Regions from separate parts of the Pseudomonas sp. 300 genome, predicted to be linked through region 1. Evidence: predicted binding sites of a transcription regulator. Region 1 holds the regulator's gene; each other region holds the start of a gene.
The links. Region 1 encodes sigma-54, which starts transcription at its own class of promoters, with help from an activator protein. Its sites were predicted from a motif close to ANTGGCATNNANNTTGCTNT; they were not measured.
Positions count from the first base shown of each region.

Region 1 (10,369 bases):
AGCGACCGAAGTGACGCTGTTGACCAACCCGGACCTGAACCTGTTCCGCGGCACCCAGTTCCCTTGGCACGTCCAGAGCGAACACGGCGAAGTCAACCCGGACGGCACTCAGGTCGAACTGATCGACTCGGTGCGCATCACGCGCTTCGACGAGAAAAACCGCAAGACCCTGATTACCTCCACCCGCATGACCGTGTTCCCGCAACAGCAATATGCGCAGACCGAGCAACCCGTTAGAATCGACGGCGCTGGCGGTGTATCGACTGGCAAGGGAATGAAAGCGTATTTGAAAGAAAGCAGGATACACCTGCTATCGAACGTAAGAGGACAGTATGAGGCTCGTTAAAACTCTCCCTATTTTGCTCGGTCTGGGCGCAGCACTGGGAAGCGTGAGCGCCTGGGCTCTGCCGAACGATCAACAGCAGCCTATCCGTATTCAGGCCGACGACGCCCAACTGGACGACAAGAACGGCATTGCCACCTATAAAGGTGACGTGATCATCACCCAAGGCTCGATGATCGTTAAGGGCAATACTGTGACCATGACCCGCACCCCTGCGGGCGACATCGACGTGGTGACTTCGGTGGGCAACCTCGCCTACTTCGAACAACTGCAAACGGCAGGCGACACCAAGCCCGTTCAGGGCTGGGGGGTCACCATCCAGTACCACGCCTCGCAAGACCGCGTCGTGCTGATCGATCGCGCCAAAGTTGTCGATAAAGACGGCAACGTCACCCAAGGCGAGAAAATCGTCTACGACACCAATAAAAAGCTTGCCAGCGCCGGTCGTGCCACAGGGACCAATGTGACCGAATCGCGTCCGCGCATCGACATGGTGATCCAGCCGAAAAAGAAAACCGAAGAGCAAAAGGCCCCGTAATGGCAACTCTGAAAGCTCAGCATCTGGCCAAGAGCTACAAGAGCCGTCAGGTCGTGCGCGACGTCAGCCTGTCCATCGACAGCGGTCAGATCGTCGGCCTGCTTGGCCCTAACGGCGCCGGTAAAACCACCTGCTTCTACATGATTGTCGGCCTGGTTCAGGCCGATCAGGGCCGCGTCCTGATCGATGATCTGGACGTCAGCCACCAGCCGATGCACGGTCGTGCAAAGGCCGGTATCGGCTATCTTCCGCAAGAAGCGTCGATCTTCCGCAAACTCTCGGTCGCCGACAACATCATGGCGATCCTCGAGACCCGCAAGGAACTCGACAAGGCCGATCGTCGCAAAGAGCTGGAAAGCCTGCTGCAGGAATTCCACATCAGCCACATCCGCGACAACCTCGGCATGAGCCTGTCCGGTGGCGAACGCCGCCGCGTGGAAATCGCCCGGGCACTGGCGACCAACCCGAAATTCATCCTCCTCGACGAACCGTTCGCCGGTGTGGACCCGATTTCGGTGGGCGACATCAAACAGATCATCTACCACCTCAAGGCCAAGGGCATTGGCGTGCTGATCACTGACCACAACGTCCGTGAAACCCTGGATATCTGCGAAACCGCCTACATCGTCAACGATGGCCAACTGATCGCCGAAGGTGACTCGGCCACCATCCTGGCCAACGACCTCGTGAAAGAAGTCTATCTGGGCCACGAGTTCCGTCTGTAAGCGCTGAGGTGTCTGGCTGGTTGTCCGTGCGCTTGTCTCGATAAAAAATCAATAGTTTTTTATTGTTACAGCGCTCTAGGCAAACGCTACGGTTTCGGGCATATAATTTGCTTATGTTTGGCGCTTCGGCGCCCTGTAGTGGATGGCGCATGCGCGCCGGCGAATAAGGTGTTTAGCCCCTGCCATGAAACCATCGCTAGTCTTGAGAATGGGCCAGCAGCTGACGATGACACCGCAGCTGCAACAGGCCATCCGCCTGCTCCAATTGTCGACCCTGGACCTGCAACAGGAAATCCAGGAGGCCCTGGAGTCCAATCCGATGCTCGAACGCCAGGAAGAAGGCGACGACTTCGATAACGCCGACCCCTTGGCCGACAAAGCCGAACAGCAACCCAATGCCGACGTCTCGGAACCCTCCTACCAGGAAACCGCCCCGACGGTGGACAACCTCGAGGAAGGTGACTGGAACGAGCGCATTCCCAACGAGCTGCCCGTCGACACCGCCTGGGAAGATGTCTACCAAACCAGCGCCAGCAGCCTGCCGAGCAACGATGACGACGAGTGGGACTTCACTACCCGTACATCCGCCGGTGAGAGCCTGCAAAGCCACCTGCTGTGGCAGCTGAACCTGGCGCCGATGTCCGACACCGATCGCCTGATCGCCGTAACCCTGATCGATTGCATCAACAACCAGGGTTACCTGGACGAAACCCTCGAGGAAATCCTCGAAGCCTTCGACCCTGAACTCGACATCGAACTGGACGAGATCGAAGCCGTCCTGCATCGCATCCAGCAATTCGAACCTGCCGGCATCGGAGCCCGCAACCTGGGTGAATGTCTGCTGCTGCAATTGCGCCAGCTGCCGGCCAAGACACCTTGGCTGGCCGAGGCCAAGCGCCTGGTCAGCGATTACATTGATTTGCTCGGCAGCCGTGACTACAGCCAGCTGATGCGCCGCATGAAGCTCAAGGAAGATGAACTGCGCCAGGTGATCGAACTGGTCCAGAGCCTCAACCCGCGCCCTGGCTCGCAGATCGAATCCAGTGAAGCCGAGTACGTCGTACCCGACGTGATCGTGCGCAAAGACAACGAGCGCTGGCTGGTCGAACTGAATCAGGAGTCGGTGCCACGGCTGCGGGTCAATGCCCAATATGCCGGTTTTGTGCGCCGCGCCGACACCAGCGCCGACAACACCTTCATGCGCAATCAGTTGCAAGAGGCCCGCTGGTTCATCAAGAGCCTGCAAAGCCGCAACGAAACCCTGATGAAAGTTGCCACCCAGATCGTCGAGCATCAGCGCGGTTTTCTGGAATACGGCGACGAAGCGATGAAGCCGTTGGTACTGCATGACATCGCCGAAGCGGTGGGCATGCACGAATCGACGATTTCGCGGGTGACCACACAAAAATTCATGCATACCCCTCGGGGCATATATGAGCTGAAGTACTTTTTCTCCAGCCACGTCAGCACGTCCGAAGGCGGTGAATGCTCGTCCACAGCGATCCGCGCGATCATCAAAAAACTGGTTGCCGCTGAAAATCAGAAAAAGCCGTTGAGTGACAGCAAGATCGCTGGTTTACTGGAGGCACAAGGCATTCAGGTGGCTCGCCGCACCGTCGCCAAGTACCGCGAATCCCTCGGGATCGCGCCTTCGAGCGAACGCAAGCGGTTGATGTAGAGCCACGCCACAGCGTTCCAGTGGTAGATCATCTGGTCTACCGCTTTATGCACTGGCAACGAAGGAGAAGCTGTATGCAAGTCAACATCAGTGGACACCAACTGGAAGTGACCGAACCTCTTCGCACCTACATCGGCGAAAAACTCGAACGGTTAGAGAGGCATTTCGACAAGATCACCAACGTGCAGGTCACGATGACGGTCGAAAAGCTGAAGCAGAAAATCGAAGCCACGCTGCATATTCCCGGCAATGAAGTGGTCGCCAACGCGGAACATACCGATATGTACGCGGCGATCGACGCATTGACCGACAAGCTGGATAAACAACTCAAAAAGCATAAGGAAAAGACCCAGAGCCTCCTCCAGGGCGCGACCGGTCGTTAACACTCCCAACCCATGATCCGACTTGAAAGCATCCTGACCCCCGGCCGTTCCCTCGTGAACGTGCCGGGCGGCAGCAAAAAGAAAGCCCTCGAGCAAATTGCCAACCTGATCGCCCGGGAAGTGCCGGATCTGGAGATGCAAGTTGTCTTCGAGGCGTTGATTGCCCGTGAAAAACTCGGCTCGACCGGTTTTGGCAACGGCATCGCCATTCCTCACTGCCGCCTCAAAGGCTGTATCTCGCCCATCAGTGCCTTGATGCACCTGGACGCTCCCATCGATTTCGACGCCATCGATGGCGCCCCGGTTGACCTGCTGTTCGTTCTGCTGGTCCCGGTAGCCGCTACCGATGCGCACCTGGAGCTACTGCGCCAGATCGCCAGCATGCTCGATCGCAAGGAAGTGCGCGAAAAACTGCGCAGCGCTCCGAGCAATGAAGCCTTGTATCAGGTTGTCCTGAACGAGCAAAACGGGCAGTAATCATGCGTTTGATCATCGTCAGTGGCCGCTCCGGCTCAGGTAAAAGCACCGCGCTCGATGTTCTCGAAGACAACGGCTATTACTGCATCGACAACCTGCCTGCCGGGTTGTTGCCGGAACTGGCCGAGCGCGCGCTGATCCACACCGAACTTGCGCAGCCGCTGGTGGCCGTCTCCATTGACGCGCGCAACTTGCCGAGCCACTTGAGCCGGTTTCCGGAACTGCTCGAAGAAGTTCGCAGCCGACATATCCAATGCGATGTCCTGTACCTGGACGCCGACGAAGAAACCTTGCTGAAGCGTTTTTCGGAAACTCGCCGTCGTCACCCGTTGAGCAGCGCCAACCGCTCGCTGGCCGAGGCGATCAACGATGAAACCAACCTGCTCGGGCCGATTGCCGACCTCGCCGATCTCAAGGTCAATACCACCAACCTGAACCTGTATCAGTTGCGCGATACCATCAAGTTGCGCCTGCTGAACCAACCGGAACCCGGTACTGCGTTTTTGGTGGAGTCGTTCGGATTCAAACGCGGCATGCCGGTGGACGCCGATCTGGTGTTCGATGTGCGTTGCCTGCCCAACCCCTATTGGAAGCCGGAGCTGCGCGAGCAGTCCGGGCTTGATCAACCGGTTGCCGAGTACCTGGCGGCCCAGCCGGACGTCGAGGAGATGTTCCAGGACATTTCCACGTACCTGCTCAAATGGCTGCCCCGCTTTGCCGCCAGCAACCGCGCTTATGTCACCATTGCCATTGGCTGCACCGGCGGGCATCACCGCTCCGTCTACCTGACCGAACGTCTGGGCCAGGTCCTGCAAAAATCCCTGAAGAACGTCCAGGTCCGCCACCGCGACCTCAGCTAAAGGATTCACATCGCGATGCCTGCTCTGGAAATCGAAATCATCAACAAGCTGGGCCTGCATGCCCGCGCTTCCGCCAAGTTCGTCGGCGTGGCCGGTCAGTTCAAGGATTGCACGATCAGGGTAGGACGCACGCCGCAGTCCACGGTCGACGGCAAAAGCATCATGGCCATGATGATGCTGGCTGCAGGCAAAGGCACCAAAATCCATCTGAGCACGGAAGGCGAGCAGGAACAGGAAGCGCTGGACGCGCTGGTCGCGCTGATCAACAACTTCTTCGACGAAGGCGAATAACGCTCGCCTAGGCGAGCGCTGTATCCATCACCATCATCAGACAAAACCCGATCAGCAGCCCAAGGCTGGCAAGCTTGTCGTGACCATTGCGGCGCGACTCGGGAATGACTTCATGCGTGACCACCAGCAGCATGGCCCCAGCCGCCAGCGCCAGCCCCAACGGCAAGAGCAACTCGGCAAGGCTCACCAGCCAGGCGCACAACAGCGCAAAGACCGGTTCGACCAACCCTGATGCCGCGCCGATCAGGAACGCCTTGACCCGCGACATCCCTGCCCCGGCCAACACCAACGCAATCACCAATCCTTCCGGCACATCCTGCAAGGCAATGCCCATCGCCAGGCTGTCGGCGTCGGGCATGCCGCCACCCGCCGAGACACCGACCGCCATGCCTTCAGGAATGTTGTGGGCAATGATGGCAAACACGAACAACCAGATCCGTGGCGGAATAACCGGCCGCTCCAGCGTGCCGACGAGCATTTCCGGCGAAGCACCGGAAACCTTTCGATCCACCAGATACAGCCCGAACGCGCCAAGCATGATGCCGAAACTGATCAGCCCGCTGGCCGTCCAAGGTGTCAGTCCCAGGCTTTCAGCGGCGGCAATGCCCGGAACAATCAGCGAAAATGCCGTTGCGGCGAGCATAACCCCGGCGCCAAAGCCGAGTAGCGAATCGCTGACCGCCTGAGGCATGCGTCGAATCACCAGCACCGGCACCGCGCCCAAGGCCGTGCCCAAGGCGCAAATCGCCCCGCCTTGCAACGCGCGCAGCAGTTTCGGCTCGAGATCCAGCCACGCGAGCCCATGCGCGACCAACAAGCTCATGCCCGCCAGCAGTAACAGCGACCCAAACGCGTAACGAAACATCCGCCCACTTCCGATCGCCAGTGTTTCAGTGCCCATAGTCAGCCCAGGATTGTTTTTCTAGAAGACTTAAACCAGTGCAGCCTGATAGCGCGCAGCGACTTCGGGCCAATTGATCACGTTGTAAAACGCGTTGATGTATTCGGGACGGCGGTTTTGATACTGCAGGTAATAGGCATGCTCCCAGACATCCAACCCCAGAATCGGCGTATTGCCGTTCATCAAGGGGCTGTCCTGGTTGCCGCTGCTTTCAACGACCAGCCTCTTTTGCGGCGTCACACTCAGCCAGGCCCAGCCGCTGCCGAAACGGGTCAGCGCGGCTTTGGTGAACGCTTCCTTGAAACGGTCGAGGCCGCCCAACTGCTCCTCGATGGCCTTGGCCAATTCGCCGACCGGCTGACCGCCGCCGTTGGGCACCATGACTTCCCAGAACAGCGAATGGTTGGCATGACCGCCACCCTGATTGATCACCGCCGCGCGGAGTTTTTCCGGCAGTTGCTGAACGGCAGCCACCAGTTTTTCCACCGGCCACTCGGCAAACTCGGTGCCTTCGACGGCAGCGTTAAGGTTATTGATGTAGGTCTGGTGATGCTTGGTGTAGTGGATTTCCATGGTCTGCGCATCGATATGCGGTTCCAGGGCATCGTAGGCGTACGGCAAGACAGGCAAGCTAAAAGCCATTTCAGTGGACTCCATGGTGTAGAGGCGCAGGGGACGACGCGGCATCGATGTGCAGTAAACGATGAGTGCGCGGGTATTCGCCGTGCTCGCTGATGAAATTCAACAGTTCGACGTAGGTTTTGCTGCTCTGACGCAGCGCGGCTTCACGCAATGCCGGCGCCAGTCGCGGGTCCTGCATAGTCTTCAACAACCGTTGGTGGATGGCGCACAGGTATTCGGCGCTCTCCTCCGGCTGGTTCAGACGCAAATGCAGGTCCGCCAGGTTGTGGTGGGAAATCACGCAGGCCGCCACCGCTTCGTCGGCATCCGCCCAGCGCTCGAACAACACCTGGGCCAGGGCCAATGCTTGCAAGTAAGCCTCGCGAGCATCGACGTATTCGCCCAGCATGAAACAGCGGTTTGCTCTTTCGATCGTGCGTTTCCAGTGCTCCATGGTGAGCCTCCAAAGCGGTTGCGGTGATTACACGCCGCCTGCGGTGAGCTTTTCCGGATTGAGCAACTCTTCCAGTTGGCTGCGCGACAGGTCAGTGTGTTCCAGAGCGACATCGATCACCGGCCGGCCCTGCTGATAAGCCTTCTTGGCGATCTCCGCAGCGTTTTGGTAACCAATGATCGGGTTGAGTGCCGTGACCAGAATCGGGTTGCGCGACAGCGCTTCCTTGAGCCTGGCTTCGTTGACCTTGAAGCTGGCGATAGCCTTTTCACCCAACAAGTGGCTGGAGTTGGCCAGCAATTCAATGCTGCTCAGCAGGTTCTGGGCGATGATCGGCAGCATCACGTTCAGCTCGAAATTGCCCGACTGGCCGGCGATGGTGATCACCGTGTCATTGCCGATCACTTGGGCGGCGACCATCGCGGTGGCCTCCGGGATCACCGGATTGACCTTGCCGGGCATGATCGACGAGCCCGGCTGCAAGGCTTCAAGTTCGATTTCGCCGAGGCCGGCCAGTGGACCGGAGTTCATCCAGCGCAGGTCGTTGGCGATTTTCATCAGCGATACAGCGGTGGTTTTCAGCTGCCCGGAGACCGCAACGGCGGTGTCCTGAGAGCCGATCAGAGCGAACAAATCGGTGCCCGGCGTGAATTGCACCTGAGTCAATCTGGTCAGCTGCTGGCTGAAAAGTCTGGCGAATTCTGGATGCGCATTGATACCGGTGCCCACCGCCGTACCGCCCTGAGCCAGGGACTGCAGGCTCGGCAGCAGATCCTGCAGATGGCCGATGTTGGCCTTCAGTTGTTGCGCCCAACCGTTGAGCACCTGGCTCATGCGCACTGGCATCGCATCCATCAAGTGAGTGCGACCGGTTTTGACGTGGTGATGAACCTCTTCGGCCTTGTGCTCGATCACCTGCACCAGACGCACCAGTGCCGGCAGCAATTGTTCATGCAACGCCAGCGCAGCGCTGACGTGAATGGTGGTCGGGATGATGTCGTTGCTGCTCTGGCCGCAATTGACGTGATCATTGGGGTTCACCGGCTCGCCAAGCAGACGGCTGGCCAGGGTCGCAATCACTTCGTTGGCATTCATGTTGGAACTGGTGCCGGAACCGGTCTGGAAAATATCCACCGGGAAGTGCTGCATGAAATCGTCCTGAAGCAAGCCCAGTGATGCCTCAACGATGGCGTTGCCCTGGGATTCGCTGATCTGCCTGAGTTCGACGTTGGCTCGCGCGGCGGCGGCCTTGGCCAGGATCAGTGCGCGGATGAACTGCATCGGCATCGGCTTGCCACTGATCGGGAAATTGTTCACCGCACGCTGGGTTTGTGCGCTGTAGAGGGCGTCCAACGGGACCTGGAGTTCGCCCATGCTGTCGCGCTCAATACGAGTCTTAGGGTCTGCCATCCGTTATTTCCTATGTCGCGTTGCGTATGAAAGCGGGCCAGGCAAGGCGCAGTCCGCTGGTAATGGTTGTTCCCTTGCCAAGGACTGCAACGCAGTCTGGCCCTGCACCACAGCGGGCCCGGCGCGGCATAGGAAATAACGGATGGCAGACCCTACTCATCAGAAAATCCTTGCACCAGTTCTATGAGAGGTATCGAGGGCTGCAACTCGCAGGTCGCCAGTTGCCAGGTGTAGCTTTGCCAGCGCTTGAGGCGGCACTTGCAGAGGGAGAGGCGTTCAAGTTCGCGCAGCGGGCGCCACGCCTGGTCCAGGCAATAGGTTCGCCAGTGCCAGGGCAGCGCGACATCGGCAGCAGTGTCGAGCAGCAATCGGAAAGAGGTTTCGGCGATGGTCCAAGGGGACGTCGCGGTACAACACGCCAGATACCGGCCTTCGGCCAAGTAGTGTTCGATCAGGCGAGGCTCGTCAGGGTCCATCCCGCAACGGATCTGGCGACTCATCCAGCGCCAGCTTTCGAGGTAAGGCTGCTCGTGCAAGGCAGAACTCATGATCCGGGCTCATTCGGTAATGAGATTTATTATTAGATGATAATGATAACCAACACAAGCCCAGAGACACTCTGAGTACATTGTGGGAGCGGGCTTGCCCGCGAGGAGGCCAGTACATCCAACATACCGGGCGCCTGACACACCGCCATCGCGGGCAAGCCCACACCCACAAGGTCTGCACGACCCCAATAAAAAAGGCGCGCCACCCAATGGGTGGCGCGCCTTTTGTGTTGCCGTAAGTGTTTAGCTACCGGCGACAGTCATCCGCTCGATCAACACCGAACCCGTGCGAATGTTACTGCGCAATTCCAGGTCATTACCCACGGCGACGATCTGCTTGAACATGTCGCGCATGTTGCCGGCGATGGTGACTTCCTGGACCGCAAACTGGATTTCGCCGTTCTCGACCCAGTAACCCGCCGCGCCGCGGGAGTAATCACCCGTGACCATGTTCAGGCCCTGGCCCATGAGCTCGGTGACCAGCAAGCCACGGCCCATACGGCGGAGCAAGGCCGCTTGATCTTCATCGCCATGGGTGACGAACAGGTTGTGCACGCCGCCCGCGTTGGCCGTGCTCGGCATGCCGAGCTTGCGACCGGAATAGGTGCCGAGGATGTAGGACACCAGCTCACCTTTTTCGACGAACGGTTTGGCGTAGGTCGCCAGACCATCGCCATCGAACGCCGAACTGCCCATGGCGCGCATCAAATGCGGGGCGTTCATCGATGGTCAGCCATTCCGGGAACAGCTTCTGACCCAGCGTGCCTTCAAGGAACGACGATTTGCGATACAGGCTGCCGCCGGAAATCGCCGAGAGGAAACTGCCGAACAAGCCACCCGCCAGTTCAGCGGAGAACAGCACCGGCACTTCACAGGTCGGCACCGGACGCGCGCCCAGACGGCTCGCCGCCCTTTGCGCGGCACGCTGGCCGATGCTCGCCGGGTCGGCCAGCAAGCTGCCCTGGCGATTCACGTCGTACCAGTAATCGCGCTGCATCTGGCCATCGGCTTCGGCGATCATGACGCAGCTCAGGCTGTGACGAGTCGATGCATAACCGCCGATAAAACCGTGGCTGTTGCCGTATACGCGACAGCCCTGATGCGTGCTGAGGGTGGTGCCATCGGCATTCTTGATGCGAC
Region 1 covers NZ_JAVLRV010000001.1:937,598-947,966, reverse strand. Annotated here, with positions in the region: gene lptC (LPS export ABC transporter periplasmic protein LptC) at 1-346, shown strand, start outside; gene lptA (lipopolysaccharide transport periplasmic protein LptA) at 333-881, shown strand; gene lptB (LPS export ABC transporter ATP-binding protein) at 881-1,606, shown strand; gene Q7W83_RS04265 (RNA polymerase factor sigma-54) at 1,791-3,284, shown strand; gene hpf (ribosome hibernation-promoting factor, HPF/YfiA family) at 3,359-3,667, shown strand; gene ptsN (PTS IIA-like nitrogen regulatory protein PtsN) at 3,680-4,144, shown strand; gene rapZ (RNase adapter RapZ) at 4,147-5,004, shown strand; gene Q7W83_RS04245 (HPr family phosphocarrier protein) at 5,020-5,295, shown strand; gene Q7W83_RS04240 (ZIP family metal transporter) at 5,303-6,196, opposite strand; gene Q7W83_RS04235 (superoxide dismutase) at 6,227-6,838, opposite strand; gene Q7W83_RS04230 (hypothetical protein) at 6,840-7,271, opposite strand; gene Q7W83_RS04225 (class II fumarate hydratase) at 7,299-8,681, opposite strand; gene Q7W83_RS04220 (FagA protein) at 8,834-9,229, opposite strand; partial or broken gene pmbA (metalloprotease PmbA) at 9,473-10,369, opposite strand, start outside.

Region 2 (10,369 bases), on a different contig from region 1:
GGTATAACGCCATCGCCAGCAGGCTGGCTCCCACATTTGATCATCTGCGCACATAACCTGCTCGCGATGGCGCCATCACAAACAACCCAACACCCGGCACACAACACAAAATCCCGGCCATAAAAAAACCCCTCTTGCGAGGGGTTCTTTGTGCAGCAATCAGCCAACCTGCATCAGGTCATCTGAATGATGGTCTGCATGATGGTGCTCTGGGTCGAAATGGTCTTGGCGTTCGCCTGGTAGTTGCTCTGCGCCTTGATCAGGTCGACCAGTTCGCTGGTCAGGTTGACGTTGGACTCTTCCAGCGAGTTGGAGTGGATCTCACCCAACGTACCGGTGGTCGGTGCATCGTAGCCCGGGATACCCGACGCGAAGGTTTCTTTCCAACTGGTGCCGCCGACAGGCTGCAGACCCTGTTCGTTGGTGAAACTGGCGAGGGAGATCTGGCCGATGGCCTTGGTCTGACTGTTGCTGAAGTTGGCGAGCATCACGCCGCTGCCGTCGATGGTCAGGTTGGTGATCTGACCGGTGGCGTAACCGTTCTGCGAAGGAATCGAACGCGCAGTATCGGCGTTGAATTGCGTGGTTTTGTCCATGGAGACCGTAATGACGCCGGAAGTAGCGCCGTTGGCTTTCCACACGCCATTGGTCACGGTGCCGGGAACCCAGCCGGTGACCTTCAGGTCAGGGCTGACGATCGGCGCCGGAACGGCCGGTGTGGTGACCGAAACCAGCTTGCCCGACGTATCGAACACCATGGTCGAAGCGACCGGCGGGTTCAACGGAACCGCGGTAGGGCTAGGGTCGGTGCCATCCGGGTTGCGACCATCAATCAGGGTGTAGGTTTTCCAGGTGTTCGCACCCGTCTTGACCATGTACTGGTCCATGGTGTGCTCGTTACCTTGAGTGTCGTACACCTTGGTACCGAACTGCTTGGTGAAAGAGGCTTCTTTGGTCGGATCGAACGGGACGAGCGCCTGATTGATTTCCAGTGCGGTGGAATTCAGGTTGATCGTCGACGACACCGTGGAGGTGTTTTTCGGCGCCAGGTTCGAGGTATCGATACGCAGGTCGGTCAACACACCGTTGAGGATCTTGCCATTGGCATCCACGCCGTAGCCCTGCAGACGTGCAGTGCCATCGGTGTTGGTAACGTAACCGTCCTTGTCGACCTTGAACGTACCGGCACGGGTGTAGGACAGCGAGCCGTTGGTGTTCAGCACGAAGAAGCCGGAACCGTTGATGCCCATGTCCAGCACGTTGCCGGTGTTGTTGATGTCGCCCTGGGTGAACTGCTGGGAAACGTTGGCCAGGCGTACGCCGTTACCGATGGTTTTGCTGCCCGACCCCAGCTTGGTGGCCGAGTAAACGTCTTCGAATTCCGCACGGGACGATTTGAAACCGGTGGTCGCGACGTTGGCGATGTTGTTGCCCGTCACGTCCAGTTGTTTGTTGGCTGCATAGAGACCGCTAAGGCCGATATTGAAAGACATATTCCACTCCTTTGTGCCGGGTTAGTCGGCTCTTACATACCAATGGTTTGTACTTTGGACAGGGCAACGCTGCCCAGCCCGGCCAGATTGAGCATCAACTCACCGCCAGTCTGGCTGATGGTCACGCTGGTGACGGTGGCCGGCAGGTAGGTGACCAGCGAAGTCGCCTTGCTGTCGTAAGTCGCAGTGGCGCCGAAGGTGTACGTACCCGCCTTGGCCACTTCACCGGCTTCGTTCTTGCCGTCCCAGATGAAGCTGGCGTTGCCGGCCTTCTGTTTGCCCAGGTCGATGGTGCGGATCACCTTGCCTTCGGCATCGGTGATCTTGACCTTGACCGGATCGGCCTCGGCAGGCACGGCGACTGTACCGGTGAAGCTCTTGGTGGTGTCGACCACCGCCTTGTCGCCCGGCGCGATGACCGAACGGCCCACCAGCGACGACGCCTGCAACGCCTGGGACGAGCTCAAGCTGCCCGCCAGGTTGTTCGCCAGACCGCCCACGGTGGTGTTGAGCGTGGTGATGCCTTCCAGGCTGCTGAATTGCGCCAGCTGGGCAACGAACTCGCCGTTGTCCTGTGGCTCCAGCGGGTTCTGGTTCTTCAGTTGTGTCACCAGCAACTGCAGGAACGCGTCCTTGCCCAGGGCCTGTTTGCCGGTGGCGCTGTTCGTGGCGGCCGCCAGACCGTCGGCACTGGTGTTGGTCTTGATCGAAGAGTTGGCCAGGATGTCTTTGAGGCTAAGGCTGCTGGTGGTATCGGTAACACTCATCTGAGTCGCCCCTTATCACTGACCGAGGGTCAGGACCTTCTGCATCATGGTTTTGGCGGTGTTCATCATTTCGGCGTTGGTCTGGAACGAACGGCTCGCGGAAATCATGTCGGCCATTTCTTCCACCACGTTGACGTTCGGGTAGTAGACGTAGCCCTTGGCATCGGCCGCCGGGTGGTTCGGCTCGTAACGCGCATCCAGATTGCTCTGGTCTTCGACGACGCCCAGCACTTGCACGCCTTGACCGGCTGCCTCCTGGTTCTGGAACAGCGAATCGCTGCCGCCGCTCTGCCCGCCCTGGAACATGGTGGCGAACACCGGGTGACGCGCGCGGTAGGTCTGGTCAATGCTCGACGAAACGGTCTCGGCGTTGGCGATGTTCGAGGCCACGGTGTTCAAGCGCGTGGTTTGCGCACTCATGCCGCTACCGGCAATGTTGAAAACACTGGATAGGGACATAACTTACTCTCCGCGAAGGGCTGACATCAGCCCTTTGAATTTGCTGTTGAGCAGGGTGAAGCTGGCCTGGAAGTTGATCGCGTTTTCCGCGTAGTTCGACTGTTCCAGCTGAGCATCCACGGTGTTCTGGTCGATCGACGGTTGCATCGGCGTGCGATACAGCAGCGACTCGTCGCCATTGCCCATGCCTTCGGCTTCGATATGACGGTTGTTGGTCATGTTCAAGGCGAACGTGCCGCTCTTGGTTTTCTCGTTCTGCTCAGCGAGCACTTTCGAGAAGTCCAGATCCCGGGCCTTGTAGTTCGGGGTGTCGGCGTTGGCAATGTTGTTGGCCAGGACTTCGGCACGCTGAGCGCGGAAGCCCAGGGCTTGTTCGTGGATACCGAGCGCTTTATCGAAGCTGATGCTCATGTCGGGAAACCTTCGGGTGACCTGATTTTTCGTACGATGGACATAGCAAGCGGCGTGCCAATTTATAAAACCCCGTAAACCGGGGCTTTGCGGGCAGGGGCAAAGCGGCAATGCCAGAAAAGCGGCAACGGGTTTCCGCCGCCTGCCGCTTTTCTGCCGCTTATCACCCCTTTCAAGAACACCGCCATCCCCTGTGGGAGCGAGCCTGCTCGCGATAGCGGTGTAACACATACATTGATGTTGGCTGACACGACGCCATCGCGAGCAGGCTCGCTCCCACAGGGTTTAGCGGTGTTGGCGGGAAATCACCAGGCATAAAAAAACGGGAGCCCCTGAGGACTCCCGTTTTTTCGATACCGCAAAGCCATCACTTCGCCTGGTAAATGATCCCCGGACTGCACTGGACCATCTGGTAATGGTCCGGCAAACCGTTCAGCGCCTCGGACGCCCCGAGGAACAGATAACCGCCCGGCTTCAGCGTGCTGTGGATGCGCAACAGGATGTCTTTCTTCACCTCGGCGGAGAAGTAGATCAGCACGTTGCGACAGAACACGATGTCGAACTTGCCGAGGCTCGCGTAGCTGTCCAGCAGGTTGAACGAGCGAAACTCCACCCGACTCTTGATGGGTGCCTTGATGGCCCAGCGCCCCGGCCCTTTCGGGTCGAAATAACGCTGAAGACGCTCGGGCGACAAACCGCGGCCGATGGCCAGGCTGTCGTACTCGCCAGTCTTGCAGTTGGTCAGCATGGTGCCGGACAGGTCAGTGGCAACGATCTGCACGCCCATCTTCAACTGGCCCATGTTGACCCGCTCGAACTCGTCGATGGACATCGACAGCGAATACGGTTCCTGACCCGAAGAGCAGGCCGCCGACCAGATTCGCAAGCGCTGCCCCGGAGCCGCCTTGATGGCTTCGGGCAGCACCTTGTTCTTCAAGACTTCAAACGGATAGGTGTCACGAAACCACAGGGTTTCGTTGGTCGTCATGGCATCCACCACCATCTCGCGCAAACCGCTGCGCGGCTGGGTCTGGATGCGCTGAACCAGCTCACCCAAAGACTTGATGCCTTGCTGTTCCATCAGTTTGTTGAGACGGCTCGAGACCAGATACTGCTTGTTTTCACCGAGCAAAATGCCACAGGCTTTTTCCAGGAAGACCCGGAACTGTTCGAAATCCGAATTACCCGTAGACAATGATGCCGCCTCTTAAATCGTATTAACCACCAGGGGCAGAAGGCCCCTAGCTGATATCTGCTGCTTTGATCCGGTCGACTACCCGGGATGCCAGGTCATCAGGACGGAATTTGGCCAGGAAGTCATCGGCACCGACTTTCTTGACCATCGCCTGATTGAACACACCCGACAACGAAGTATGCAGGATGATATGAAGCTTTTGCATGCGCGGGTCGTTGCGGATCTCGGCCGTCAGCGTGTACCCGTCCATCTCCGGCATCTCGATGTCGGAGATCATCATCAGGAACTCTTCTTCCGGCTTCTTGCCCTCGTCGGCCAGCTTGCGCAGGTAATCCAGCGCTTGCCGTCCGTCGTTCAACGCCACCACTTCGACACCGACCGTTTGCAGGCAACGCGTGACCTGCTTGCGCGCCACCGACGAGTCATCGACCGTCAGCACCCGCAGCGACAGCGCCTTGTGCTGGGTTTCGACATCGACCACGCCGACGGAAATCGCTTCCGGCGTCGGTGCCACTTCCGCCAGCACTTTCTCGACGTCGATGATTTCGACTAACTGATTGTCGACCCGAGTCACAGCCGTCAGGTAATGATCGCGCCCGGTCCCCTTGGGAGGCGGATGAATCTCCTCCCAGTTCATGTTGACGATGCGTTCCACCGAGCGCACCAGGAAACCCTGGGTCTTGGTGTTGTACTCCGTGATGATCACGAAGGGATTGCTTTGATCTTTAAGCGCCCCGGAACCGGTCGCCATTGCCAGATCTAGGATCGGAATGGTCGCCCCCCGAATATTTGCCACACCGCACACGACAGGACTGGACTTGGGCATCAGGGTCAGCTTGGGGCATTGCAGCACCTCGCGAACCTTGAACACGTTGATCCCGTACAGCTGCTGGCCGTCGAGACGGAACAACAACAGCTCCAGGCGATTCTGCCCTACCAGTTGCGTGCGCTGGTTTACCGAATCCATTACACCAGCCATGCCCAGACTCCTACACCAACGCTAAGTGTGTTGCGACGCACATTCATCACTAAACGGCACGGCGCTTGCTTTTTAACTCTTATGAACACAGAACCGACATTTTTCCGACGCCTGACATCCTTCTTCCGCAGATTGCTCTGTGCGGTGCCGGCCGTTTGCCTGTTCAACGCTGGCAGCCCTGCCCTTGCTGACGCGGTTACCTTGCCTGACATGCTTATCGGCGTCACCCAGGGCTTTCTTGAATTCACCGTAGAAGACTACCTGGCTACCAGTCAAACGGAAGGTCGCTACGAAATCCAGGTAAACCAGCTCGACTCGCGTCTGCGCATGCCCATGTGCGACAAGGAATTGACAGCCAGCCTCGAGAGCCCGGCCAAGCCGCTGGGACGGGTAACGGTCAAGGTTCGCTGCGAGGGCTCATCACCCTGGACGGTCTTCGTACCCGCTCAAGTCCGCCTGTTTCGCGATGTTGTGACCGTCACCCGGCCCCTGCGCCGCACCGGGATTGTCGAGCCCGATGACGTGATGTTGCGCGAGCGCGACATCAGCCTGCTTGGCCAGGGCTACCTCACGTCTGTCGACCAGGCGATCGGCCAACGACTTACCCGACCAATGGTCACCGATCAGGTAATTACCCTCGTCCATCTCGAACAGGCGGAAGTCATTCGCAAAGGCGATCAGGTGGTGATTACCGCTCGCAGTGGTACGCTCAGCGTGCGAATGCCCGGCGAGGCCCTGTCCAATGGCGGCATGGCCGAGCAGATACGCGTGAAAAACCTCAATTCCAGAAGGGTCATCAAGGCGCAAGTGACCGCGCCGGGTCAGGTGGAAGTGTCCATGTAGGATTCTCTGCTCGTGAAGATGTGGCGTTGGCCGAGGCTGTTCCCTAAACTGTGCCGCATGCAGGAGAAGTGCTGGCGCATGCGGGCTCATTTGATAAATGAGTCTAAAGTTTTCACAGGGAGAGCCGAAAACATGGCAAGCGTCCAAATACTCAGAGGTTTTTTACCATGGTCATCGATTTCAGCCGTTTGAACAGCTCCTCGTCACTTACGGGCAGTACACGTACCAGCGTTGCCAAGGAAACCGCCGAAGCCGGCAAATCCGCGCCGCTGACTACCCCGGCCGAACAGGCCACTGCCGTCAAAAGCGGGGAATCGGTACACCTCAGCCATGAGGCTCAACAGTTGCAACAGGTCACTGACAAGCTGCGCGATCAGCCTGCCGTCGACAAAGCCCGCGTGGCCGAGTTGAAAGCAGCGATTGCCGATGGCAGCTATAAAGTCGACAGCAACCGTGTAGCCAGCAAACTGCTCAACTTCGAAGCCCAGCGCTAGGCCACGGCCCGCGCCAGGCTTTTGGACGCTTAAAACCCAAGGCCAGCCATGCACGACACTAATTTACTGCAACTGATCACCGACGATTTTGCTCCGGCGCAACACTTGCTCGAGTTACTGCAAACCGAGTCCCTCGCCTTGCACGGTCGCGACATGCCACTGCTCGAAGAAATTCTGGCGCAGAAACAGGCATTGATCATTCTGCTTGAACAGCATGGCCGCAAGCGCAGTGAAATCCTCGCCAGCCTCAACCTGCCCACCAATCGAGACGGCCTGGAGCAATTAGCCAGCCACTCGAGCATTGGCGAGCAGTTGCTGGCCCAAAGCGATGTGCTGACCGATCTACTGGCTCAATGCCAGGCGGCGAACGCCAATAATGGCCAGTCAATCCTGGTCCAGCAGGCCGCCACGGCCAATCAGCTGAAAATCCTCACCGGCGGTGAACCGCCAGCGCTTTATGATGCCCGCGGATCAACCGCCAAGCTTGCGAAGCCGCGCCCGCTCAGTCAGGCTTGAGCCCGCAAATGACCACGCCCTATCAAGACTAGCAACATGCTGGCAATATAATGGCCAGCCGTAGTCATATTTTGTCTGGAGATTGATGAACCGTGTCCAATGCCTTAAACGCGGAAGATGCCCCGCAGCCACCCAAGGTGCTTACTACACCGTTGGAAATCTCCGGCAACCTGCGCCAACTACAAGACAGCCATGATCCGCTGATTATCACGTTCCACGAGCGCACCCAGCGCTTCCAGAGCTATCTGGTGGACGTGGACCGCGAGCGCGGTACCATTGCGCTCGACGAAATGATCCCGCGTGACGGTGAACGCTTCATGCTGGCCGGCGAACCGTTCAAGGTCGAAGGCTTTCACGAAGGCGTGCGCATTGCCTGGGAAAGCAACGGTCAACTGACCATCGACGAGTCCGGTGACAGCCGCTGCTATCGTGGCCCGCTGCCAGATGAAGTGGTTTATCACCAGCGTCGCAACGCTTTTCGCGCAGCCTTGAAGCTGGCTCAACTGGTCAACGTCGATCTGGACGGTGAAAAGCTCAAGGCGCCGATCAGCGGCAAGCTGCTGGACATCTCTGCCACGGGCTGCAAGTTGCGCTTTGAAGGTGACATCACCGAAAGCCTGCAACTGGGCCAGGTCTACGACCGCTTCTCCGCCGCCCTGCCTTTTGGCAAAATGACGGCGCCGGTCGAACTGCGTTACCTGCACTTTGAAGAAAGAATCTCCACCACCTTCGCCGGCATCCGCTTTCACAACATGAGTGGCCTGGTGCAGCGCCAGGTCGAGCGGTTCGTCTATCAGCTTCAGCGCGAAGCACGACGCTTCGACAAAGACGACCTGTAATTCGAATCGGCATGAAAAACGGGCAGTCCCTTGCGGTGACTGCCCGTTTTTTTATGCCTGGGTTTTAAGGCCTGGCCTCGGTGAAGCTTTGCTCGCGGCCCGAGTCAGGGTCCTCCGCAGGTGGAGTGGCGGGTGTCTCGGCCTCCGGTTCAGGAGCGGCATCAGGATTGACCGGGGTTTGCATCTGGTCCTGCACTACTTGTTCATCGACCCGCGGATCAAGGCAAGCCACCAGCGGCGAACTCGACATGCTGTCCGGCATGGCGACGTGATGCAGCGGCGCATCGTCGACCTGATGCAGATTGGTCACCGCTTTCGGGCGGATCCGCCACACAAGCACCAACGCGAAGAAACTGAAGAAGGCATAGAGCATCTGACTGCCGAACATCTTCATCAGTACCCCGGCAACCAACGGCCCGATACTCGCACCGACGCCGTAGGTCACCAGCAACATCGCCGTCAGTGACACCCGCCGGTCAGCCTCGACGTGGTCATTGGAAAACGCGACCGCCAGCGGGTACAGGCAGAACTTCACCAGCGAGCAGATAAAACCGGTGATGAACAACACCTCCAGCGGTACCTGCTTCATGACCGCCAGCGGCAACGCGCCAACGGCCAGCACCAGCGCAAAACAGCGGATCAACAGCGCCCGGTCATAACGGTCGGACAACCAGCCCAGCGGCCACTGCACCAGCAGGCCGGCAAAAATACAGCTACCCATGAACAGACCGACCTGCTCCGTGGACAACCCTTGCTGCGAGGCATACAACGGCGCCAAACCGTAGAACGAACCGATGATCAGCCCCGCCCCCAGCACCGTGCTCAATGACTGCGGCACGCGCTTGATAAAGAACCGCGGCTCCATCGGCGCCGGGTGCAGGGGCGCCGGGTGAATCCGCCGCGTCAGGGCCACCGGCACCAGGCACAGGGCAAAGCACAGGGCGACCAGCATCAACAGCTCCAGACCGAGGCCCGGGTGCATGACCAGAATCAGTTGCCCCAGCACCAGGCCAAGATAAGAAGCGATCATGTAACCGCTGAACACCGCCCCGCGCTGCGAGGCTTCGGCCTGCTCATTGAGCCAGCTTTCGATGACCATGTACTGGCACATCATGCCGAGACCGACGATGACCCGCAGGAATAACCACGCCGGCAGCCAGTCCACCAGACCGTGGCCCAGCACTGCGGCGCCGACAATCCCGGCGCAGGCCGAATAGGCACGGATATGCCCGACCCGGGCAATCAACCGGTGACCGATCTTGCCCCCCAGCACCAGGCCGAAATAGTTGGCCGCCATCAACGCACCGACCCACAGGCTGTCGACATGGTCGGCCGCCAGGCGCAAGCCCAGGTAAGTACTCAGCAAGCCGGAGCCGATCAACATCATCAGCGAGGCAAAATACAGCGCTCGAAAGGGTTTCCAGATTTGGCGCATCGGCGTTCCGAGCGGCTCCTTGCGGTGAGAAACGGGCTATCCGAAAAGATAGCCCGAAGACGAAGGTTCGTCAGGCCTGGGCGGCTAAAACACGGCGCTCCCAGGGGGTAATTTCATCAAAGAAGCTGGTCAACTCCATGGTCTTCGAAGCGACGTAGCCTTCGATGAACTCCTTGCCGAACAGTTCCTTCGCCAATTGGCTACGTTTCAGACGCTCGAGTGCGGCATGCAAGGTACACGGCAACGAAAGATTATCCGGCACCTCGAACTCACCCTGAATCGCTTCGCTCGGCTCCAACTGGTTTTCAATGCCATACAACCCTGCCGCCAGGCTCGCAGCGATCGCCAGATACGGATTGGCATCCGCCCCCGGCAAGCGGTTCTCGACCCGACGAGCGGCCGGCGAACTGGCGGGAATACGCAAACCGGCCGCGCGATTGTCGTGGGACCAACAGGCATTGTTCGGTGATGCGAACGGATGGCACAAGCGCTGATAGGAATTCACGTTCGGCGCGAACAACGCGGTGAAATCCGCCATGCCAGCCTGCTGGCCGCCAATGAAGTGACGGAAGGTCGCCGTCGGTTCGCCGGCCGCGTCGCTGAACACGTTACGCCCGCTGCCGATCTCGACGATGCTTTGGTGAATGTGCATCGAACTGCCTGGCGTGTGTGCCAGCGGCTTGGCCATGCAGACCACTGTCAGCCCATGTTTGAGCGCCACTTCTTTAAGCAGATGCTTGAACAATAAGGTCTGGTCAGCCAGCAGCAATGGATCACCGTGCAACAGATTGATCTCGAACTGACTGACGCCCATTTCGTGCATGAACGTATCGCGCGGCAGACCGAGGGCCGCCATGCATTCATAGACTTCACTGAAGAACGGCCGCAAGCCGTTATTGGAACTGACACTGAACGCCGAATGACCGTCCTCGCGTCGA
Region 2 covers NZ_JAVLRV010000002.1:3,233,202-3,243,570, forward strand. Annotated here, with positions in the region: gene flgE (flagellar hook protein FlgE) at 174-1,493, opposite strand; gene flgD (flagellar hook assembly protein FlgD) at 1,526-2,260, opposite strand; gene flgC (flagellar basal body rod protein FlgC) at 2,276-2,719, opposite strand; gene flgB (flagellar basal body rod protein FlgB) at 2,723-3,130, opposite strand; gene cheR (protein-glutamate O-methyltransferase CheR) at 3,498-4,325, opposite strand; gene Q7W83_RS21290 (chemotaxis protein CheV) at 4,372-5,304, opposite strand; gene flgA (flagellar basal body P-ring formation chaperone FlgA) at 5,386-6,147, shown strand; gene flgM (flagellar biosynthesis anti-sigma factor FlgM) at 6,315-6,641, shown strand; gene Q7W83_RS21305 (flagella synthesis protein FlgN) at 6,690-7,157, shown strand; gene Q7W83_RS21310 (flagellar brake protein) at 7,250-7,996, shown strand; gene Q7W83_RS21315 (MFS transporter) at 8,061-9,431, opposite strand; gene Q7W83_RS21320 (glutamine synthetase family protein) at 9,502-10,369, opposite strand, start outside.
Region 2: flgB (flagellar basal body rod protein FlgB) is a predicted target of sigma-54. The motif match lies at 3,173-3,192, and genes of this name have one in related genera.

Region 3 (10,369 bases), on a different contig from region 1:
GCTGGAGCGTTGGCGGTCTGCCGTTCACCGGTAATAAATCCCGCGAGATGGGCGGCTGGGTGCGCTTGCGTGGGGACGTGAAGGAAGAGGCGGTCAGTGAGGCGCATATCCTGGCATTGGTGGACGCCTGGCCACCGGCGCTGTTGCCGCACCTGACGAAAGTCGCGATGGGCAGCACGCTGACCTGGACCATCGAATTCGTCCAGCCACTGCTGGAACTGAGCACGCTGGACTGGTGCAAATACTTCGTTGAAATCGAACATGCCGCTGACGGCTACGGTCACGCGGCGGCGAAGCTGTGGAACGCACAGGGTCAGTTGATTGCCATGAGCCGGCAGACGGTGACGATTTTCGCCTGATCAGTGACGACGGTGGCGCTCACGCCAGGCGCGCCACCAGCCGCCGCTGAGGAAAAACCGTGGGAAGGTCAGGAATTGCTCGACCAGCAGGCGCGATACCGCGTCCTTGCGATCACTGAACGGCTCGGAGGCTTGCGCCTCCAGGCTGTGACCGTGGCGTTGCAGGCCCAATGCCGCCAGCAGGCCGATGACGCCAATCGCGAAGTTCGCAAAGCTCAGGCTGAACACACCGCACACCAGCAGCAGAAACGCCACGATGAACAGCGGCACGGCAATCAGGTGCAACACCAGATTAGCCGGGTGCTGGTGATTGTCCGGGTACGCGCGCCATTGCCAGGCGGGAAGGTTGGGGTGACGTTTGCCCATGATGCTGATCCTCGATCCATGTTGAACACATGGTTGAAGAATAGGCGCGGCATGGGCGGGCGGCGAATCAAGGATGGCTATCGGAGTGATAGGTGTCATGGGCAATATTGATGTTGACCGGGCTGGCACCTTTGCCGACAGGCCGGCCTCTCTCCCACATTGGAATGCATTTCAAATGGGGGAGCGAGCCTGCTCGCGATGGGGCCGTTACAGCTTGAGCTGCCCAATGGCCTTGCTCAACTCGCCGGCCAACGCCGCCAACTCATTACTGGTCGTCGCCGAATCCACCGTCTGCTGCACGGTGTTCTCGGTCACATCGCGAATGCTCACCACCGCCCGGTTCATCTCTTCCGCCACCTGGCTCTGCTGCTCGGCCGCCACGGCGATCTGCGTGTTGCTTTCACGCATCTGCGCCACGGCGCTGGTGATTTCCAGCAATGCGGCGCCGGCCTCTTGAGCCTGTTGCACGCAGTCGTCGGCCTTGAACGAGCTTTCCTGCATGAAGTCCACCGCGTCCCGGGTTCCGGCCTGCAGCGCCGAGACCATCAGGGTGATCTCATCGGTCGAGGTCTGCACACGTTTGGCCAGGTTGCGCACTTCATCGGCGACCACTGCAAAGCCACGTCCCATTTCCCCGGCCCGGGCCGCTTCAATCGCGGCGTTCAGTGCCAGCAGGTTGGTTTGCTCGGCGATGCTGTGAATGACATTGACCACGCCGTTGATTTTCTGACTGTCCTCGGCCAGGCGCTGAATCATCTCCGCCGTCTGCTGCACGCCAGTGGATAACCCTGCAATCGACTTCTGCACGCGACTGACCACTTCCTGGCCGCTGCCGGCCAGGGTGTCGGCGGTTTGCGAAAGGTCGCGGGTGGCGCCGGCGTGCTGGGCGATGTGATAGACGGTGGCGGTCATTTCGTTGATCGCCGTGGCGGCCTGGTCGGTTTCGCTTTGCTGGCCCAGCATGCCGTGACGAACCTCGTTCATGCTCGATGCCAGCCGCGCGGCGCCGACATCCAGTTGCCGCGCGGTGTTGGCGACAGTGGTGACCACCCGTTGATAACCGGCCTGCATGGCGTTGAACGCGCCGGCCATCTGCCCGACCTCGTCGTTGCAGGCCAGCGGTACACGGGCCGAGAGGTCGCCGGTTTTCTCAACGTGAAGCATCACGTCTTTCAAAGTGTTGAGCTGGCTGAGCAGAAAACGGATCAACAGTTGCGACGCGCCGAGCATCGCCAGCATCAGAATGAACACCGCGACCGCGTAGTTGGCGAAACGCTCACCGAACACCTGGCTCAGGCTCGGGCCATACGCGATCACCGCCACCTGTTGACCATCGGTGCGCGTGAACACTTCGGCGCCCATCAGCAGGTTGTCGCCGAATAGCGGCATCGAGTTGATCTCGACCCAGCCGTTGGCATCCGCCAGTTCCAGCACGGGCTGCTCGTTCAGCAACGGTGCCTGCCCGCGACTGAATGTCAGCAGGTTATCGGCTTTGGGCAGCGCTTGCCCGGCAGGCCAGGCGTTGAGCAATCGCGCCTGTGCCTGAGCGGACGCTTGAGAGGCATGACTGCGGGCCTGCTGTTCGAGCTGTACGGCGTACAACACCAACAGCAGGGTGGTGACGAAGGCGACAGCGTTGACCGCCCAGAATTTATATTTCAGCGAGATGTTGCTAAGCCAGGCACCCATGGAGGTCTTCTCTGATAGCGGAAACAGCATTGGCAAGGTGCCAGCATTGTGCCGCTACCCGAGGCGCTGGATCTTGATATGCGTCAACATTCCCCCTCACGCTCGCGCGCAGGAACTGCGGGACGTAATGCGCTATCCTTCGCGCCTTCAAAATTCCCTCGCTACAGGATTCCGCCCCCATGAAAGCCGCACTCGTCGAACTCATCAGCAAAATCAGCTCCGGGTGCATGAGCGAAGACGAAATCCTCAAAGTCGCTGACGAAGCGGCCCAGGCCTACGCCGATCCAGAGGCTTTTCTGACGGCCAATCCGGACATCAACTACGACGACACCTTCCCGATGCCATTGGGCGAGTGGGTCGTCGTCGGCAGCCTGCCGGAAACCGTGCTGTTCCAGGCCGACACCTACATGGACCTGTTCGCGCAGATCGTCGCGTCGTTCGGCCCGGGCGTGGATTTCAACATCAAACCCAAGCAACTGGCCAAAACCGAAGCCCTGACTGCGCTCAATCGCATTCAGGTGCAGATGGGCAGCATGAATAAGGAGAATGGCGGTTACACGCTGATGAACTTCAGCCAGCTGCTGGACGACGAGCTGCAAGTGGTGCTGGTCTATGGCAACGACGTTGCGCGTGTGCTCGAGCTGTGCGCTGAAGTCGGCATCACGGCCGCGCCGTCCCTGGAAGCCCTGAAAGTCGCCATCCACGTTTGATGGAATAAAACGGAACCCTCGCCAAGGCCGGCTATCCTAAGAGTGCAATCCACTCTTAGGGAGCGACACCATGGGTTCCACGTTCAACGGTCTGGTTGGCCTGATCATTCTGGCCCTGGATATCTGGGCAATCATCAACGTGCTGAAAAGTGGCGTCTCGACCGGGATGAAAATTGTCTGGGTGTTGCTGATCCTGCTGCTGCCGGTCCTGGGCCTGATCATCTGGGCCATCGCCGGGCCACGGGGCAATGTGCGGATCTGACCCGTTTCCCGAAACACCACCGAACCTGTGGGAGCTGACCTGCCAGCGATGGCATCACTGCGGAGTCTCTGATAGACCGCAGCGATACTATCGCTGGCAGGCCAGCTCCCACAGGTTTGGCGTCGAGCCGTCAACTGACGTTCGACCTGTCATCTTCCGCGACGTAGAATGCGCGCCTTTCCCGGGCAATCGAGCTGATCGATTGGCCTTCATGGGCGGGTAACCGTCCGTTGCCACCGCATTCATCGGAGCACTTCCCATGAGCAACACTCCAACCAGCGATTACCTGGAAACCCTCTACGAAGGCTACGGCCAGCGTTTTCGCATGGAAAAACTGCTGCACGAAGTGCGCACCGAACACCAGCACCTGGTGATTTTCGAAAACCCGCGCATGGGCCGGGTCATGGCGCTGGACGGTGTGATCCAGACCACCGAAGCCGACGAATTCATCTACCACGAGATGCTCACCCACGTGCCGATCCTGGCGCACGGCAGCGCCAAACGCGTGCTGATCATTGGTGGCGGCGACGGCGGCATGCTGCGTGAAGTGGCCAAACACGGTGGCGTCGAGCACATCACCATGGTCGAGATCGACGGCACCGTGGTCGACATGTGCAAGGAATTCCTGCCGAACCACTCCAAGGGGGCGTTCGATGATCCGCGCCTGAACCTGGTGATCGATGACGGCATGCGTTTCGTCGCCACCACCACTGAAAAGTTCGACGTGATCATTTCCGACTCCACCGACCCTATCGGTCCGGGCGAAGTGCTGTTTTCGGAAAACTTCTACCAGGCCTGCCGTCGTTGCCTCAACGAAGGCGGCATCCTGGTGACCCAGAACGGCACGCCGTTCATGCAGATCGAAGAAGTCAAAACCACCGCCGGGCGCCTGCGCAGCCTGTTCCCGGACTGGCATTTCTATCAGGCCGCCGTGCCGACCTACATCGGCGGCTCGATGACCTTTGCCTGGGGCGCGACCGACACCGCCTATCGCAAACTGTCCCGCGAAACCCTGCAACAGCGCTTCGCCGGCAGCGGCATCATCACTCGCTACTACAACCCGGAAATCCACATCGGCGCGTTTGCCTTACCGCAATACGTGCTGCAAGCGATCAACAAGCCAAGCAACGACTAAGCTTATTCACATCCCCTGTGGGAGCTGGCAAGCCAGCTCCCACAGGTTCTGTGTGTTTTCATGTTGGTGTGCCGTAATCCGTTTGAACGATCAGTCAGGCCAAAAGTCCAGATAGGTGTAAGCCCATTTGCGGGTTTGTTCGAGGAGGCACTGATGCAAAAGTGGAAAATCACTTTCGTGGATGATCACGGCGAAACAGTCGATGAAGTCTTTGAGTGCGACGAATGCCCGGACAACGAGCATGCCGCCAAACTCATCAAGGCCCGTCTCCTTCCTGTCGCTGCCGAACTGGATCTGAACGATCTGGAAGGGCGCACTGCTGATGCGAGCGTCAAGAATCTCAAGTCCCAGAACAGCATACAAATCCTCGGCATCACTCCCGTCTGAAACACTCTCTGGCACACTCTTGAAACACCAGGCCTTGGCAGCGGCGCTTACTTGAGGCTACTCTGCAATCGAGATCAGCGATTGGATCGCTAAGGTCTGGTCTTGTCAGCTACATGCTTGTTTCCCCTCGGCAACGTGGTTGCCGCAATGCTTGCACCATTCGGTTGCAGGCGTCGGGAGTACGGAAAGTCTATCCATCGGTTCAGGAGGACGTTTCATGAGCACAGCCTATCAAGAAGACATCAGCAGCTCGGTGCTGCGCCGCATGAAAGAAGGCGGTTTTGACTTTTCACGTTTCCATCCCATCGAGTTCTACGCCATTTTTCCGGACGAGGAGCGGGCACGCAGGGCGGCAGGGCATTATTCCGGCGAATCCATGAATGCACAGATCAGCGTACGGGACGACGGCGCATGGGCCCTGGAACTGAGCAAAGTGATGTCCGCCACCTACGACGGCATCGGCGACTTTGAGCAGGATTTCGAGGCGGTGGTCGAGCCTTTGGGTGGCATCATCGAAGGATGGGGCGTCAAGCAGGAGGTACGAGGGCTACTCGCATAACACTATGAACAGCGACAACATCCACTAACGGCTGACCTACGGGTTGGCCGTTTTCGTTTGTGGATTCAACGCCGACCTGTGTAGGAGCCGGCTTGCTGGCGGTGGCGTCCTCCCAATCTCCGCAAAACTGGCTGCCACGCCACCGGGCACAAATCCGGAAACAAAAAAAAGCCGCCCGAGCAGGCGGCTAAAAGGGAAGTTCAGTAAGCATTTCCAGCGAATGCGCCGATTATCCGCACCAACTGCCGGGCACTGAAATCAACTCTGACTATGCTGGTGATAGGCGAAAGCATTGCTTCGCAATGAAGCGGGGGCGATCAGGTTGGGGCATTTACCGCACAGGATTGGTGCGGTGCTAATGGCGTGATTATCCAACTGATTGATATTAAAGCGTTTCTGCCGATGGCACGGGCCTTGCGAAGCCTAGATGTCCGGGTGACAAGGAGTACGGCATGATCCGCACCTATTTTGATGAGATGTACGATGCCGGCGGCCAGGTCCGTCCGCATTATCGGGAGTTTGCCCGTTGGCTGGCCGAAACGCCTGACGAGCTTCTGGCACAACGGAGACGCGAGGCCGATCTGTTGTTTCATCGCGCCGGGATTACCTTCACGCTCTACGGGGACGAGCAGGGGACAGAGCGCCTGATTCCCTTCGACACCATTCCGCGCAGCATCCCCGCCAGTGAGTGGCGGATTGTCGAACGCGGCTGCATCCAGCGGGTCAAGGCGTTGAACATGTTCCTCGCCGACCTCTATCACGAGCAGCGCATCATCAAGGCCGGCATCATCCCGGCCGAGCAAGTGCTGGCCAATGAGCAATACCAGTTGGCGATGCAGGGGCTGGATTTGCATCGGGATATCTATTCGCACATCTCCGGCGTCGACCTGGTGCGCGATGGCGACGGCACGTACTACGTGCTCGAAGACAACCTTCGTACACCCAGCGGCGTGAGCTACATGCTCGAAGACCGCAAGATGATGATGCGACTGTTCCCCGAGTTGTTCTCGGCCCAGCGCATCGCCCCTATCGACCACTATCCGAACCTGTTGCTCGACACCCTGAAAAGCTCCAGCCCCATCGACAACCCGAGCGTGGTGGTGCTGACACCGGGTCGCTTCAACAGCGCGTTTTTCGAGCATGCGTTCCTTGCGCGAGAAATGGGCGTTGAACTGGTAGAAGGCGCGGACCTGTTCGTGCGGGACGACAAGGTGTTCATGCGCACCACCGACGGGCCGAAAGCGGTGGATGTGATCTACCGTCGCCTCGACGATGCGTTCCTCGATCCGCTGGCGTTCAACCCGGACTCGATGCTCGGCGTGCCGGGGCTGCTGTCGTCCTACCGCTCGGGCAACGTGGTGCTGGCGAATGCCATCGGCACCGGGGTCGCGGACGATAAATCGGTGTATCCGTTTGTGACGGACATGATCCGTTTCTACCTCGATGAGGAACCGATCCTGAAAAACGTGCCGACGTTCCAGTGTCGCAATCCTTCTGAACTGTCCCACGTGCTGGCCAATCTTCCGGATCTGGTGGTCAAGGAAACCCAGGGTTCCGGCGGTTACGGAATGCTGGTGGGGCCGGCGGCGACAGCGGCGGAAATCGAATCCTTCCGCGAGCGGATCAAGGCCAAGCCCCACGCGTACATCGCGCAACCGACGTTGTCCCTGTCGACCTGTCCGACCTTTGTCGAAAATGGCATCGCACCACGCCACATCGACCTGCGTCCGTTTGTATTGTCTGGCCGCGAAACCCGGGTTGTGCCCGGTGGTTTGACCCGTGTCGCCTTGCGTGAAGGCTCCCTGGTGGTGAACTCCTCCCAGGGCGGCGGAACCAAGGACACCTGGGTGGTCGAGGATTGAAGGAAGCCTGCCATGTTAAGTAGAACTGCCTCGGATTTGTATTGGATGTCGCGTTACCTGGAGCGGGCGGAAAACCTCGCACGGATGCTCGACATCAGTTATTCACTGTCACTGATGCCACAGGATGGTCGCGGGGATGGTCTGCATGAGCTCGCCATGCCGCTGCTGATTACCGGCACCCTGGACGATTACCTCGAACGCCACGGCGAGTTGCATGCCGAACGGCTGCTGCACTTTTTCGCCCTGGACGCGGCCAACCCGGCGAGCATTTACAGCTGCCTCGGTTCGGCGCGGGCCAGTGCCCATGCCGTGCGGGGGCGAATCACCGCGGACATGTGGGAAAACATCAACGCCACGTGGCTGGAAATTCGCGGCATTGCCGAGCAAGGCTTGAGTCGCTACGGCATGAGCCGGTTCTGCGAGTGGATCAAGGAGCGTTCCCATCTGTTTCGTGGCGCGTCCTACGGCACGATCATGCGCAACGATGCGTTCCGGTTTATTCGTCTGGGCACCTTTATCGAAAGGGCTGACAACACCTTGCGCCTGCTCGATGCGCGCTACGAAATGGCGGGCGATCAGGCCGAAGCGGTCAGCGACGGCACGGCTCACGCCTATTACCAGTGGAGTGCCTTGTTGCGAGCCTTGTCGTCGTTCGAGGCCTACACCGAAATCTACCGCGACGCCCCTGGCGCCCGGCATGTGGCCGAGTTGCTGCTCTTGCGCGCCGATGTCCCGCGATCCCTGCGCGCCTGCACCGAAGAAATCGACCAGATCCTCGCTCAACTGCCGGGGGCCAATGGCCGTCCTGCGCAACGTTTGGCCGCCGAAATGGACGCACGCCTGCGCTACACCGGCATCAACGAAATTCTCGACGAAGGCCTGCATGCCTGGCTGACCGAGTTCATCCCGCTGGTGCGCCAGTTGGGTAACGCCATACACAGTTCCTACCTGGAGGCTGCATGAGACTTTCCATTAGCCACGAGACCACCTATCACTACGAAGATCAGGTGCGGGCGAGCATCCAGTACCTGCGACTGACCCCTCACGACAGCGAGCGCCAGCACGTGCTCAGCTGGCAACTCGACCTGCCGCGCCCGGTGCGCGCGCAACTCGATCCGTTCGGCAACATCCTGCACGTGCTGACCATGGACGAGCCGCATGAAGCGATCATCATCGGCGCCCGTGGCCAGGTCGATATCGACGAACTGCGCGAAGCCGAACACGAGAGCCAGTCGGCGCTGCCGTTCCTGCGTTTCACGCGCCTGACCGAAGCCGACGAAGCGTTGCGTGCGTTTGCCGAGAAAGAATGCAAAAAGCGCCGGGATCGTACGGCGCTGATCGATTTGATGCATGGCCTGAATTCACACATGACCTACACGCCGGGCTCCACCGAAGTGGACACCAGCGCTGCGCAAGCCTTCGCCGGGCGTTCGGGTGTGTGCCAGGACCACACGCACGCGTTTCTCGCCTGCGCCCGCAGCCTGGGCATTCCGTCACGTTATGTGTCGGGCTATTTGTACAGCGAGAACAGCGAGCATCTGGCCAGCCACGCGTGGGCGGAAGCCTGGCTCGATGACGCGTGGTACAGCTTCGACGTGACGAACGAACTGGCACGGCCGGAGCGGCATTTGAAGCTGGCGGTGGGCCTGGATTACCTGGATGCTTGCCCGGTGCGCGGGATGCGTCGGGGCGGCGGGTGTGAGCAGATGCATGCGAAGGTGTTTGTGTCGCCGACGCCGATGCCGGTGATTTCAGTCCAGCAGCAGTAAGCCGGAACGCCGCACAACCTTGCAGGCGCTGGCAAGCCAGCTCCTGCAAGGGACCGCGTCAGGCCGGGGCTTGCTTCAGGGTTTAACTTTGCGCCCGGCCATATGCTTCAAATACCCCACCAACATGTCCAGATCCCCATCCGGCAGCACCTGTGGAGCAAACCCCGGCATCTTTGCCTGCGGCCACTGCCGCAAACTCTGCGGATCACGGATGTACCGTTTCAAAAAGTCCGCGCCAAAATACTCCGTCGGATTAAACGGAATATTCAGATCCGGTCCGAACTGCGCATCCCCGGCGCCGTTCAATCGATGGCACGCCAGACAGTTCTTCTGAAACAGTGCAAACCCCAGATTCACCGGATCGTCCGCCTTAAGCGCCGGGTCCGGCAGCAGGGCAGGGAAGCGCTCGGCCACCGGCGCCATGCGTTTGATGTGCGCCACTTGAAAGGGCCATTGCTCGGGACTGATATTGCCCGCTTGCGGGTCGGTCCAGACCAGATAAAACGGCCCGGCACTCGGCTTGCCTGCCGACAGCGCCGGCCACGGTTTGGCCGGGTCCTCAATCGCCAGCCACGCTCGGGCACCGTGCGTATTGAGCAGCGGCGCGGCCGCCAGTTCGGCGGCAAAACCATCCAGGGCTACCGCTTGCAGGTGATCGTCAGGTTGGATGCCGGTCAACAGCGCCGCCAAGGGCACGGCGCGATAACTCATGTCCCGTTTGTAGGAAACGTCGTTGGTAATGGTGAGGGTCTGAACCTGAGGATGCTTGAGCAATTCCTCGGTCTGCCAGGTGCGACTTTGCCCGCCCAGCTCCAGGTTCAGCTGTGCTGCAAACAGAGGCGTGCTGAGCAGCAAGGCCCCGAACAAAATGAGCGTTTTCAACAGATCGCCGTCCATGTCGTGGAAGTGCCGCAAAGGTTGGCACACCCACGCTGGCCCGGATAGCGAGCCAGTCACATTTTTAAGAGGCGATGGAAAACGTGCGCCGGTTTTTCAATAAAAGACTCAGCCGATCACCTTGGTCAGGTTCGGCAAAATCAACAACAGCGTAGTGGCGAAAAGAATGAGCCCGGCTTGACGTACTTTCGAGTGTTTGAACATGGCTTGACCGCCTTTTTTGTTATTTCCTGATGCCTGCCTGCATATCTCCATGACGGCAGAGCGTTGCACTTCCTGTAGGGCGAGCGCCTCGGCAAAACCCGACGACAACTTCGCATATGTTCACCTTAGGGCCCGCGTCACTCGTGGTTTAGATCCCTTTCGTATGGAGA
Region 3 covers NZ_JAVLRV010000002.1:2,568,405-2,578,773, reverse strand. Annotated here, with positions in the region: gene Q7W83_RS18125 (acyl-CoA thioesterase) at 1-359, shown strand, start outside; gene Q7W83_RS18120 (Mpo1-like protein) at 360-725, opposite strand; gene Q7W83_RS18115 (methyl-accepting chemotaxis protein) at 933-2,414, opposite strand; gene Q7W83_RS18110 (hypothetical protein) at 2,594-3,124, shown strand; gene Q7W83_RS18105 (PLDc N-terminal domain-containing protein) at 3,195-3,386, shown strand; gene speE (polyamine aminopropyltransferase) at 3,646-4,521, shown strand; gene Q7W83_RS18095 (hypothetical protein) at 4,675-4,908, shown strand; gene Q7W83_RS18090 (ribonuclease E inhibitor RraB) at 5,126-5,467, shown strand; gene Q7W83_RS18085 (circularly permuted type 2 ATP-grasp protein) at 5,920-7,329, shown strand; gene Q7W83_RS18080 (alpha-E domain-containing protein) at 7,342-8,292, shown strand; gene Q7W83_RS18075 (transglutaminase family protein) at 8,289-9,098, shown strand; gene Q7W83_RS18070 (c-type cytochrome) at 9,174-9,995, opposite strand.
Region 3: Q7W83_RS18085 (circularly permuted type 2 ATP-grasp protein) is a predicted target of sigma-54. The motif match lies at 5,869-5,888, and genes of this name have one in related genera.